DNA from 3 places in the Roseovarius sp. B08 genome. Region 2 is predicted to be linked to each of the others. Evidence: riboswitches for the same ligand, from Rfam matches in the RefSeq annotation. Region 2 holds a riboswitch; each other region holds the start of a gene.
What was found. Region 2 has a riboswitch for thiamine pyrophosphate ahead of ACSQ76_RS14710 (FAD-dependent oxidoreductase). Riboswitches for the same ligand answer to the same signal wherever they lie in the genome.

Region 1: linked by a shared signal. The riboswitch ahead of thiB (thiamine ABC transporter substrate binding subunit) and the one ahead of ACSQ76_RS14710 (FAD-dependent oxidoreductase) in region 2 are both predicted to bind thiamine pyrophosphate.
Region 3: linked by a shared signal. The riboswitch ahead of thiD (bifunctional hydroxymethylpyrimidine kinase/phosphomethylpyrimidine kinase) and the one ahead of ACSQ76_RS14710 (FAD-dependent oxidoreductase) in region 2 are both predicted to bind thiamine pyrophosphate.

The regions. Positions count from the first base shown of each region.
Region 1 is NZ_JBPRLW010000001.1:346,724-349,986, reverse strand. It holds gene ACSQ76_RS01735 (ArsR/SmtB family transcription factor) at 30-353, shown strand; gene ACSQ76_RS01730 (SRPBCC family protein) at 357-800, shown strand; gene ACSQ76_RS01725 (hypothetical protein) at 822-1,136, shown strand; TPP riboswitch at 1,373-1,483, shown strand; gene thiB (thiamine ABC transporter substrate binding subunit) at 1,517-2,509, shown strand; gene ACSQ76_RS01715 (thiamine/thiamine pyrophosphate ABC transporter permease ThiP) at 2,485-3,263, shown strand, end outside.
Region 2 is NZ_JBPRLW010000001.1:2,884,524-2,887,786, forward strand. It holds gene ACSQ76_RS14705 (peptidoglycan-binding domain-containing protein) at 1-989, opposite strand, end outside; TPP riboswitch at 1,216-1,316, shown strand; gene ACSQ76_RS14710 (FAD-dependent oxidoreductase) at 1,413-2,408, shown strand; gene thiS (sulfur carrier protein ThiS) at 2,392-2,589, shown strand; gene ACSQ76_RS14720 (thiazole synthase) at 2,593-3,263, shown strand, end outside.
Region 3 is NZ_JBPRLW010000001.1:4,093,949-4,097,211, forward strand. It holds gene ACSQ76_RS20810 (WD40/YVTN/BNR-like repeat-containing protein) at 1-946, opposite strand, end outside; gene thiD (bifunctional hydroxymethylpyrimidine kinase/phosphomethylpyrimidine kinase) at 1,105-1,929, opposite strand; TPP riboswitch at 1,966-2,054, opposite strand; gene smpB (SsrA-binding protein SmpB) at 2,295-2,771, shown strand; gene ACSQ76_RS20825 (hypothetical protein) at 2,869-3,159, shown strand; gene sseA (3-mercaptopyruvate sulfurtransferase) at 3,241-3,263, shown strand, end outside.

The sequences.
Region 1 (3,263 bases), 2.5 Mb from region 2:
TAATTAACTGATCTGTTAATTACCGTTCCATGACCCACCTGACCGACACCTTCGCCGCCCTCTCCGACCCCACCCGCCTTGCCGTGGTCGAGCGCCTGATGGCCGAGGGTGAACTGCCCGCCGGCCGTCTCGTCGAACAGGCCGATATCAGCGCCCCGGCGGTGTCCCGCCACCTCAAGGTGCTGCGGCAGGCGGGCCTCGTCGAGCAGCGCACCCAGGGCACCAGCCGGCTCTATTCCGTCCGGGCACAGGCGCTGAAAACCATCGCCGACTGGGCGCTCGATCACCGCGCCTTCTGGGAGGCGTCGATGGACCGCCTCGCGACCCACCTTGCCCTCGAAGACAAGGATTGACGGATGGGCGAGGTCCGCATCACCCGCGACTTCCCGGTCACGCCCGAGCGTCTCTTCCGCGCCGTCACCCAGCGGGCCGAGGTGCTGGAATGGTGGGGCCATGACGGCATGACCCTGCCCGACACCGCGCTCGACTTCACCCGCGAAGGCCCGTGGCATTCCGAAATGCTCGATAGCGACGGCAACCGCTACCGCATGTCGGGACAGGTCACGCATGTCGACCCGCCCCGCTCCGTGGGCTTCACCTGGACATGGCACTTGCCCGAAGGCATGCAGGCCCCCGAAAGCCACGTCACCTTCACCGTCACACCCACGCGTGACGGCGCCCGGCTGACCATCGACCACCGCGACCTGCCCAATGACGACCGCGCCGCGCGGCACGAAACCGGCTGGACAAGCGGCCCGATGGTCCGCCTCGCCCGCCACCTGCAAACTTGTCCCCACTGATCCCTGAAAGGAAACCAACCAATGCCCAAGTACATCTTCGCCTATCACGGCGGCGGCAGGCCCGAGACCGAAGAAGAGGGCATCAAGGCGATGAAGGCCTGGGAAAGCTGGCTCGGCGGCCTCGGCGGCAAGCTCATCGACCCCGGCAACCCCGTGGGCATGTCCAAGACGGTCAGCACCGAGGGCATCGCCGACAATGGCGGCTCCAACCCTCTGGCTGGCTATTCCATCGTCGAGGCCGCGGATGACGCCGAGGCCTGCGAGATCGCCCGCGGCTGCCCCATTCTCGACGGCGGCAAGGGCAGTGTCGAGGTCGCCCCCATCATGGAAATGTAGCCCGCGCAGTCCCGGGCTTGACCCGGGACCTCCTTCCCCCTTTCGCTGGCTTTGAACGTCCTCTGCCCCCCGCGCCCACCGCGCGGCGCGTCAAACGCCCGCCAGCGACGCCCGCACCGACGTGATACCACCCGAATACCGACGCGATACCGACGTCGTCTCAGCCCTTCCGGCGGCATTAACCTTCCGATTCGCCAATTCACCTTGTCCCTTCCCCGGCTTGGCCCTACGTTCTTGTTGAAACCTCGGGGTGTCGACCGGCCACCTCCGGCGACTGAGATGCACATAGCAAACCCGTTGAACCTGAACCGGCTGACACCGGCGGAGGGAAGGTCATGCACCCGCATCGCGCCGCCCCTTCCGCCGAAAGGGAGGATGCCATGAAACGCCTTGTTTTCACTGCGGGATGTCTGCTCACCGCCACGACCGCCGTGGCCCAAGAGACAGGCGAGACGCCCGAACTGACCGTCTACACCTATGACAGTTTCGTCGCCGAATGGGGCCCCGGCCCCCAAATCGAAAAGGCGTTCGAGGCCACCTGCAACTGCGACTTCAACCTCGTCGGCGTCGAGGACGGCGCCGCCCTGCTGGCCCGTGTCCGGCTCGAGGGTGAAAATACCGACGCCGACATCGTCCTCGGCCTCGACACCAACCTGATCGCCGCAGCCAAGGACACCGGCCTGTTCGCCGAGCACGGACAGTCCCCGGACCTCGATCTGCCGATCACCTGGGACGACCCGGTGTTCCTGCCCTACGACTGGGGCTATTTCGCCTTCGTCCATGACAAAGACATGGAAGCGCCCAGCAATTTCAAGGCCCTGGCCGACAGCGACACCTCCATCGTCATTCAGGATCCCCGCTCCTCCACCCCCGGTCTCGGCCTGTTGATGTGGGTCAAGACCGCCTATGGCGACGAGGCCCCGCAAATCTGGGAGGGGCTCTCGGACAACGTCGTCACCGTCACCAAGGGCTGGACCGAAGCCTACGGCCTCTTCCTCGAAGGCGAGGCCGACATGGTGCTGTCCTACACCACCTCGCCCGCCTATCACCTGATCGCCGAGGAGGACGACAGCAAGACCGCCGCCGCCTTCGACGAAGGCCATTACATGCAGGTCGAAGTGGCCGGCAAACTGGCTTCGACCGACCAGCCCGACCTGGCCGACCAGTTCCTCGCATTCATGCTGACCCAGGACTTCCAGTCCGTCATCCCGACGACCAACTGGATGTACCCCGCCAAGGAGCTTGAGGGGGCCCTGCCCGACGGGTTCGACACCCTGATCCAGCCGGAAAAATCCCTGCTTCTCAGCGCCGAAGAGGCCGCCGCCACCCGCGACGATGCGCTCGATGAATGGCTGAACGCGCTCAGCCGCTAAGTGCCAGACCGGGATGGAGCGCCGCCGCCCTCGTGGCCGTGCTCATCTTCGGCGCGCTGCTGGCCGTTGCCCTGCGCGCCGAAACCGGCCGCGGCTTCAACGCCGCCGACTGGGCGGCGCTTCGCTTCACACTGGTGCAGGCCACGCTCTCGGCCTTGTTTTCCGTGCTGCTGGCCATCCCTGTGGCCCGCGCCCTCGCCCGCCGCCGGTTCCGGGGCCGCAGCCTGCTGATCGCGCTGCTGGGCGCCCCGTTCATCCTGCCGGTGATCGTCGCCGTGCTGGGCCTGATCGAGGTCTTCGGCCGCGGCGGCTGGGTCAGCGCGGCCCTGGGCACGCTCGGCCTGCCCCCGGTGCAGATCTACGGTCTGCACGGCGTCGTCCTCGCGCATGTGTTCTTCAACCTGCCGCTGGCCACCCGCCTTGTCCTGCAAGGCTGGCAGGAGATTCCCGCCGAGCGTTTCCGCCTGGCCGCCCTGCTGGGCATCGACGGCTGGGCGATGTTCCGCGTGATCGAAATGCCGATGCTCCTGCGCCTGATCCCCGGCGCCTTCACCGTGATCTTCGCCATCTGCCTCACCAGCTTCGCCGTCGCCCTCACCCTCGGCGGCGGGCCGCGGGCCACCACGATAGAACTCGCCATTTACCAGGCGTTCAGGTTTGACTTCGGTCTTGGTCGGGCCGCGCTCTTGTCCGCCGTGCAGCTTGGTCTGACGGTTTTTGCCGGTGGCATCGCCCTCTGGCTGGCGCGCGGCGA
Region 2 (3,263 bases):
ACACCGCGCTTGCAGACCCGCACGCGCTCGGCATTCCGCTCGGGCTCGCTCCTCGGCTCGGGCTGGGTTTCCAAAAACGCCTGGTACTCGGTTTCGCTCTGCTCGCGCAGGGCGGACAATTGTACATCGTCGAGATACCCGCTGGCCGGAAACCCGCGTTCCGTCTGCCACGACGAAATCGCCGTGCGGGTATTCGGCCCAAAGACACCGTCCGCACCGCCCGGATCATGCGCCACCAGGCGCAGGCGGTTCTGGACCTCCCGGCGCTCACCGCGCGACAGATCCAGCGCGTCTTCGATCTCCTCGGTCGCAATCGCCGACGGGTTGGCGCGCGCGGTTCCCATCACCTCCGGCTCCGTCACCAACGGTGCCGAGTCGACGATGTTGACCGCGGAAACGGTTCCGGGCGTGAACAGCGCCTCATAGGTCGTCTTGGACCCGCTGACGGAATAGGGCGCGCACTCTTCCAGCGCCACCACGGCATCGAGAAACAGCCGCCGTTGCACCGCCGACTGCGCTTCATCGCCGACATGGTTGGGAATGCCCAAAAGCAGGCCCGCACTGTCCAGAACGAAGCTGATGGTGACGCTCTCGCCGCCCGACGCCTCCGCATCGCCCGGGTAACAGGCCGCGATCTGGTCCCGAAGCGGAGGCGCAGGTTCGGACCGCGTGACCATCGGCGCGGGCAGCACGTCTGCGTCAGCCGATGGCGCTGCGGTTTCGCGGTCCTCGCTGTCCGCGGCCCCCGTCGCGTCCGGGTCGGTGCGGTCCGCCTCGATGCCGGCGTCACCTTGCGCGGCGCCTGCGTCGTCCAGCGGCGTGGCGGTCGTTGCGGGCGGCTCCGGCAAAGGCTCGGGCAGCGGATCGGTCCCTTGCGTCTGGCCCGCTGCACCACCCGCACCAAGCAGCAGAACTGCGCAGACCCGGGCGATGGTCCCGGGTCGAAGACTGTAAAAACCGCGTGCACCTGTCACGACATCACCCTCCATGAAACCTCTTGCAGAATAACGCCCCCAACGGACCGAACGTCAAGGCTGGGGGCGGAAATCGGCCGGCCCGGCGGCGGCGCAATGCCACCAGCCGCCACGCGACCACCGGCCTGCAACCCACCGAATGCAGTTGGCCTTTGCATCAGACGTTGCAGCAGGCGTGCAGCCGAATTATGTATGTGGCAAACACGACGCGCCACGTGCCATCCCGGCCCGGCGCTGCAAAATTCATCCGTCGGGGGGCCCGCAAGGGCTGAGAGGTGCATGCGCCGACCCGTCGAACCTGATCCGGGCAATACCGGCGTAGGGAACGGGTAGAGTGTGCGACCATAGCACAGACTCATTCTCGCGTTGGCACGCCCCCAGACCTGGAGACGCGCCAGTGATATTACCCGTGACCGCACGCGCATCGGACGCCCCGGCATGACACCCGTGACCGTCATAGGCGCCGGTGTCGCCGGCCTCTGCGTGGCCCGCACCCTGCTGGATCGCGGCGCGGCGGTGACCCTGATCGACCGCCACGCCGCGCCGGGCCCCCACGCCTGTTCCTGGTGGGCGGGTGGCATGCTGGCCCCTTATTGCGAAGGTGAAAGCGCCGAAGAACCCGTCATCCGCCTCGGCGCCGAAGCCGCCGACTGGTGGCAGGCGCAGACAGGAAGCGTGCAACAGCACGGCTCGCTGGTGGTCTCGCCCGGCCGCGACAAGGCCGACCTCGCCCGGTTTGCCCGGCTGACGACAGGCCACCGCTCCGTCACGGGGCCAGAGATCGCCGCGCTGGAACCCGACCTCGGTACCCGCTTCACCCGCGGGCTCTATTTCGAGACCGAAGCGCATCTTGCCCCCCGCGCCGCGCTGACCCGCCTGCACGAAAGCCTTGTCGCCGATGGCGCCACTTTCCGGCAGGACGAGGCCGATCCCGACGCCTGCGCCACGCACGGCCTGACCGTCGACTGCCGCGGCTTTGCCGCCCGCGACACGCTGCCGGACCTGCGCGGTGTAAAGGGCGAGATGCTGATCCTGTCGTGCCCCGACGTGGCGCTCTCGCGCCCCATCCGCGTGCTGCACCCCCGCGTGCCGATCTACATCGTGCCGCGCGGCGACGGGATGTTCATGCTGGGCGCCACGATGGTCGAGGGCCGCGCCGGTCGCCACGTCACTGCCCGCGCCATGCTGGAACTGCTCAGCACCGCCTACGCGCTCAACCCGGCCTTCGGCGAGGCAGAAGTGGTCGAGATCGGCGTCGACAACCGCCCGGCCTTTCCCGACAACCTGCCGCGCATCCGCCGCGACGGCACCCTGATCCGCGCCAACGGGCTTTATCGGCATGGCTTCCTGCTCGCCCCCGCGCTGGCGCGGATGGTCACGGACCTGATCCTTCACGACAAGACACCGGAGGTTTCCGATGAGATTGCAGCTTAACGGCACGCAAGTTGACGCCGAGGTCGCCACACTTGCCGAGCTTCTGACGGCACAGGGCTACGGCGACGCCAAGGTGGCCACGGCCGTCAACGGCACCTTCGTGCCCGCGACCCTGCGCCCCGCCCATGCCCTTGCCGACGGCGACAGCATCGAGGTTCTGGCCCCGATGCAGGGCGGCTGAGCGATGCGCGACTTCTACGGCACCCCGCTCGCCAACGGTTTCATGTTGGGTACCGCGCAATACCCCTCGCCGGCCATCCTGGCCGAGGCGTTCCGGCGCAGCGGCGCCAGCGTGGCCACCGTATCGCTGCGCCGCGAAAGCGGGCAGGACCGCGCCGGACAGGACTTCTGGAACCTGATCCGCGAGTTGGGCGTGCATATCCTGCCCAATACCGCCGGGTGTCACAGCGTGAAGGAGGCCGTGACCACCGCGCACATGGCCCGCGAAGTGTTCGAGACGCCCTGGATCAAGCTCGAGGTCATCGGCGAGGAAGACACCCTGCAACCCGACGTCTTCGGCCTGGTCGAGGCCGCGCGCATCCTGACCGAGGACGGCTTTCAGGTCTTTCCCTACACCACCGAGGATCTCGTCGTCGCCGACCGCCTGCTGCACGCGGGCTGCGAGGTGCTGATGCCCTGGGGCTCGCCCATCGGCTCGGGGCTGGGCCTCAACAACATCTTCGGCCTGCGCGCGCTACGGGCGCATTTCCCCGACGTGCCGCTGGTGATCGACGCAGGGCTTGGCCTGCCTTCGCAGGCCGCGGCGGCGATGGAACTGGGCTATGACGCGATCCTGCTCAACACCGCTGTCGCCAAGGCGGGCGACCCGGCGGCGATGGCCGAAGCCTTCGCCCT
Region 3 (3,263 bases), 1.2 Mb from region 2:
TCTCGCCCCCGTCGCGCGAACGCCAGACAGCACAGGCCGCATCGGGCGGGTAGCGCCCCGCCATGTCGCCATTCAGCGGCAACGTCCAGATCGTGCGCGGATCGCGCGGATGCACCCGGATCGGAAAGCCGAAGGTCGACGGCAGACCCAGGGTTATGTCGTCCCACGACCGCCCGCCATCGGACGACCGCCAGACCCCGTGGTGGTTCTGCTGATAGAGCAGGTCCGTCTTGCCCGGTGCGCGCATGATGTTGTGCACGCAATGCCCGGTTTCCCCGTTGCTCGGCCCGGCTGGATGATCGTGTGCGCCACAGGCCTCGGCATTCGACAGCCGGTTGCGCCGCGCCCAGGTGGCACCGCCATCCTCGGTGGCGAACACCCCGTCGGCGGAAATCCCGATCCACTGCTTCCGGGGTTCATCAGGGTCGAAGACGATCGTGTGCAAAACCAGCCCCGCGGCACCGGGGTTCCAGTCCTTGGCCGATGGATGATCGGTCAGGGCATCGACGCGACTCCACGTCCTACCGTGATCGCCGCTGCTCAGCAAATTCGCGGGCTTCGTTCCGGCATAAAGCGTCCCGTGCGCGAACCCCAGCGACCAGATCTGCTCGAACCCATCCTCGAACGGCAGCGGCGTGTCGGTCCAACCGATCATCTCGGCAAAGCCCGGATCCTGCGCGGCCCACTCGTCCATCTGGCCGCGGGTCAGGCGGGCAAGCGTCCATGACCGCCCATAGTCCTCGGAGCGCCAGATGCCCGCCCCGTGAAACGCACCGCCACCCCCGGCCCAGATCGTGCCGGTGTCGGGATCGCCCGCCATGTGGTTGATGCACCAGCCATCACAATGCGGGCCGGTGACGTCCCAGCCGTTCCGGTCCGGACCGGCCGACAGGATAAAGGCACCCTTGGTGGTGCCGACAAGAAGGCTGACGCAGGGGGAAGGCATGACACGGGGCTCCGCATGGTTCGCGCAAAACTACCACGTCCCGGCGCGATTCCCGAGAGCGGGAATTGGCCGATCCGGATCCGCCAAATGCGGGCTTGTTTCCATCGCGCCAGAGGCCCCGGATCAGGTCCGGGGCGGGATGCGCCCCGATACGACGGTCACGCCCACATCCCGGCAAAATGATGCGTCGGACCATGCCCAGACCCGACATCCAGCGCCCCGGCCCCGGCAATCGCCCGCGCGACATAGGCCTTGGCCTCGGCCACCGCCTCGGGCAGCGCCTCACCACGCCCGATCCGGGCTGCCAGCGCCGCCGACAGGGTGCATCCCGTCCCGTGGGTATTGCGCGTCGCCACCCGCGCGCCCTCGAACCAATGCACGCCGTCCGCATCGGCCAGCACGTCCGGGCTGTCCTCGCCCACAAGGTGCCCGCCCTTCAGCAGCACCGCCGCGCAGCCCAGCGCCCGCAACGCCTGCGCCTGTTCGGCCATCGCATCGCGCGTCAACGCCTCGTCGCAGCCCAGCAACGCCGCCGCCTCCGGCAGGTTCGGCGTGATCACCGCCGCCTTCGGCACCAGCGCCTCGCGCAGCGCCGCCACCGCGTCCTCGGCCAGAAGCGACGCGCCCCCCTTGGCCACCATCACCGGGTCCAGCACCACCGGCGCCTCGGGCAAGGCGTCCGCCACCGCCCGCGCGATCTCTGCCGTGGCAATCATCCCGATCTTCACCGCGTCGATCCGCACATCCTCGGCCACCAAACGGATCTGGTCGGCCACGAACTCCGGCGGCACCAGGTGCACGCCCTGCACGCCTTGGGTGTTCTGCGCCGTCAACGCGGTCAGCGCCGCCATGCCATAGGCTCCGTTCGCCGAGATTGCCTTGAGATCGGCCTGCACGCCCGCACCGCCCGACGGGTCCGACCCCGCGATCGACAGGACGTTGGCGATCCGGCCCTTGGCTGTGTTCCTTGTCTGGGGTTTCATCCGGCTCCTTTCGCGGCGTCGAAAGGCTGGGTCCGACCGGTTCCGGTCGCGCCTTCCTCCGCCAGCATGATCTGGGTCAGGTTCAAAGGGTGCATCTCAGCCCGAAGGCGCCCCTGGCTCATCCCCGGACGATAGGCACGGCGGCGGCCCTGTCAACTGCGGTGGCGCGGCGCAACGCCCGCCCGGTTAATCATGCCATTTGCGAAAAATAGCACCGTCGCCATACTGCCAGGATACCGACGTGATACCGACGTGCCGATCTGCCCCTCGCCGCCCCGTTCACCTTTCGAGTCGTTTCTGGGGGTTGGAAGCCTCCGACACAGGCGCTATCTTCATCCTTCGCACCGCCCGGAAGGCATTTTGAGATGGTTAAGCCCAAGATCAATCCCAACTACAAGGTCGTCGCCGAGAACCGCAAGGCGCGGCACGACTATGCCATCGAGGACGACCTCGAATGCGGCATGGTGCTCGAAGGGTCCGAGGTCAAATCCCTGCGCCAGAAAAGCTCCAACATCGCCGAAAGCTACGCCGCGGTGGAGGATGGCGAGTTGTGGCTGGTCAACAGCTACATCGCGCCCTACGAGCAGGCCGTGCCTTTCGGCCACGAGGACCGGCGCCGCCGCAAGCTACTGGTTTCGCGCAAGGAAATGGCGCGGCTGTGGAACGAGACCCAGCGCAAGGGCATGACCCTCGTGCCGCTGGTCATGTATTTCAACGACCGCGGCATCGCCAAGATCAAGATCGGCATCGCCAAGGGCAAGAAGAACACCGACAAGCGCCAGACCGAGGCCAAGCGCGACTGGAACCGCCAGAAGCAGCGGCTTTTGCGCCACGGTATGTAATCCGTTCCGATTTCGGCCTCTGCGGGTGTCGGGCCTTTTGCTATCATCCCTCTCGTTCCGGGCGCCACGCGCGCGGTTGCACGAGGGACCGGACCGCATGGACCTACTGATCAGCCTCATTGCCGGCGCCATTGGCGGCAACATCGCCGGCGGCCTCGTGCGCACGCTCAACCTCGGCTTTCTGGTCAACTCTCTTGCCGGCACTCTCGGCGGTGCAATGGGCGGCCAGGCCCTTGGTCTTATGGCGCTCGGCGGGCTGGCACAGACCGCGCCGCACGACGCCGCGCTCGACCCCACCGCCCTTGCCATCGAGCTCGCCGCAGGGGGCCTTGGTGGTGCCGCCTGCCTTCTGGTCGCGGGCCTGTTGCGCAATCTGGTCGCCCGCTGAAGTCGGTGCGGCAATCGCCCGTCGGCTTGCACTGGCCCGCATCCCGCGCTACGTCATTCGCAACGGTTTCTGGGGGCTGTCATGGCAAACGACGATCCGAAAAC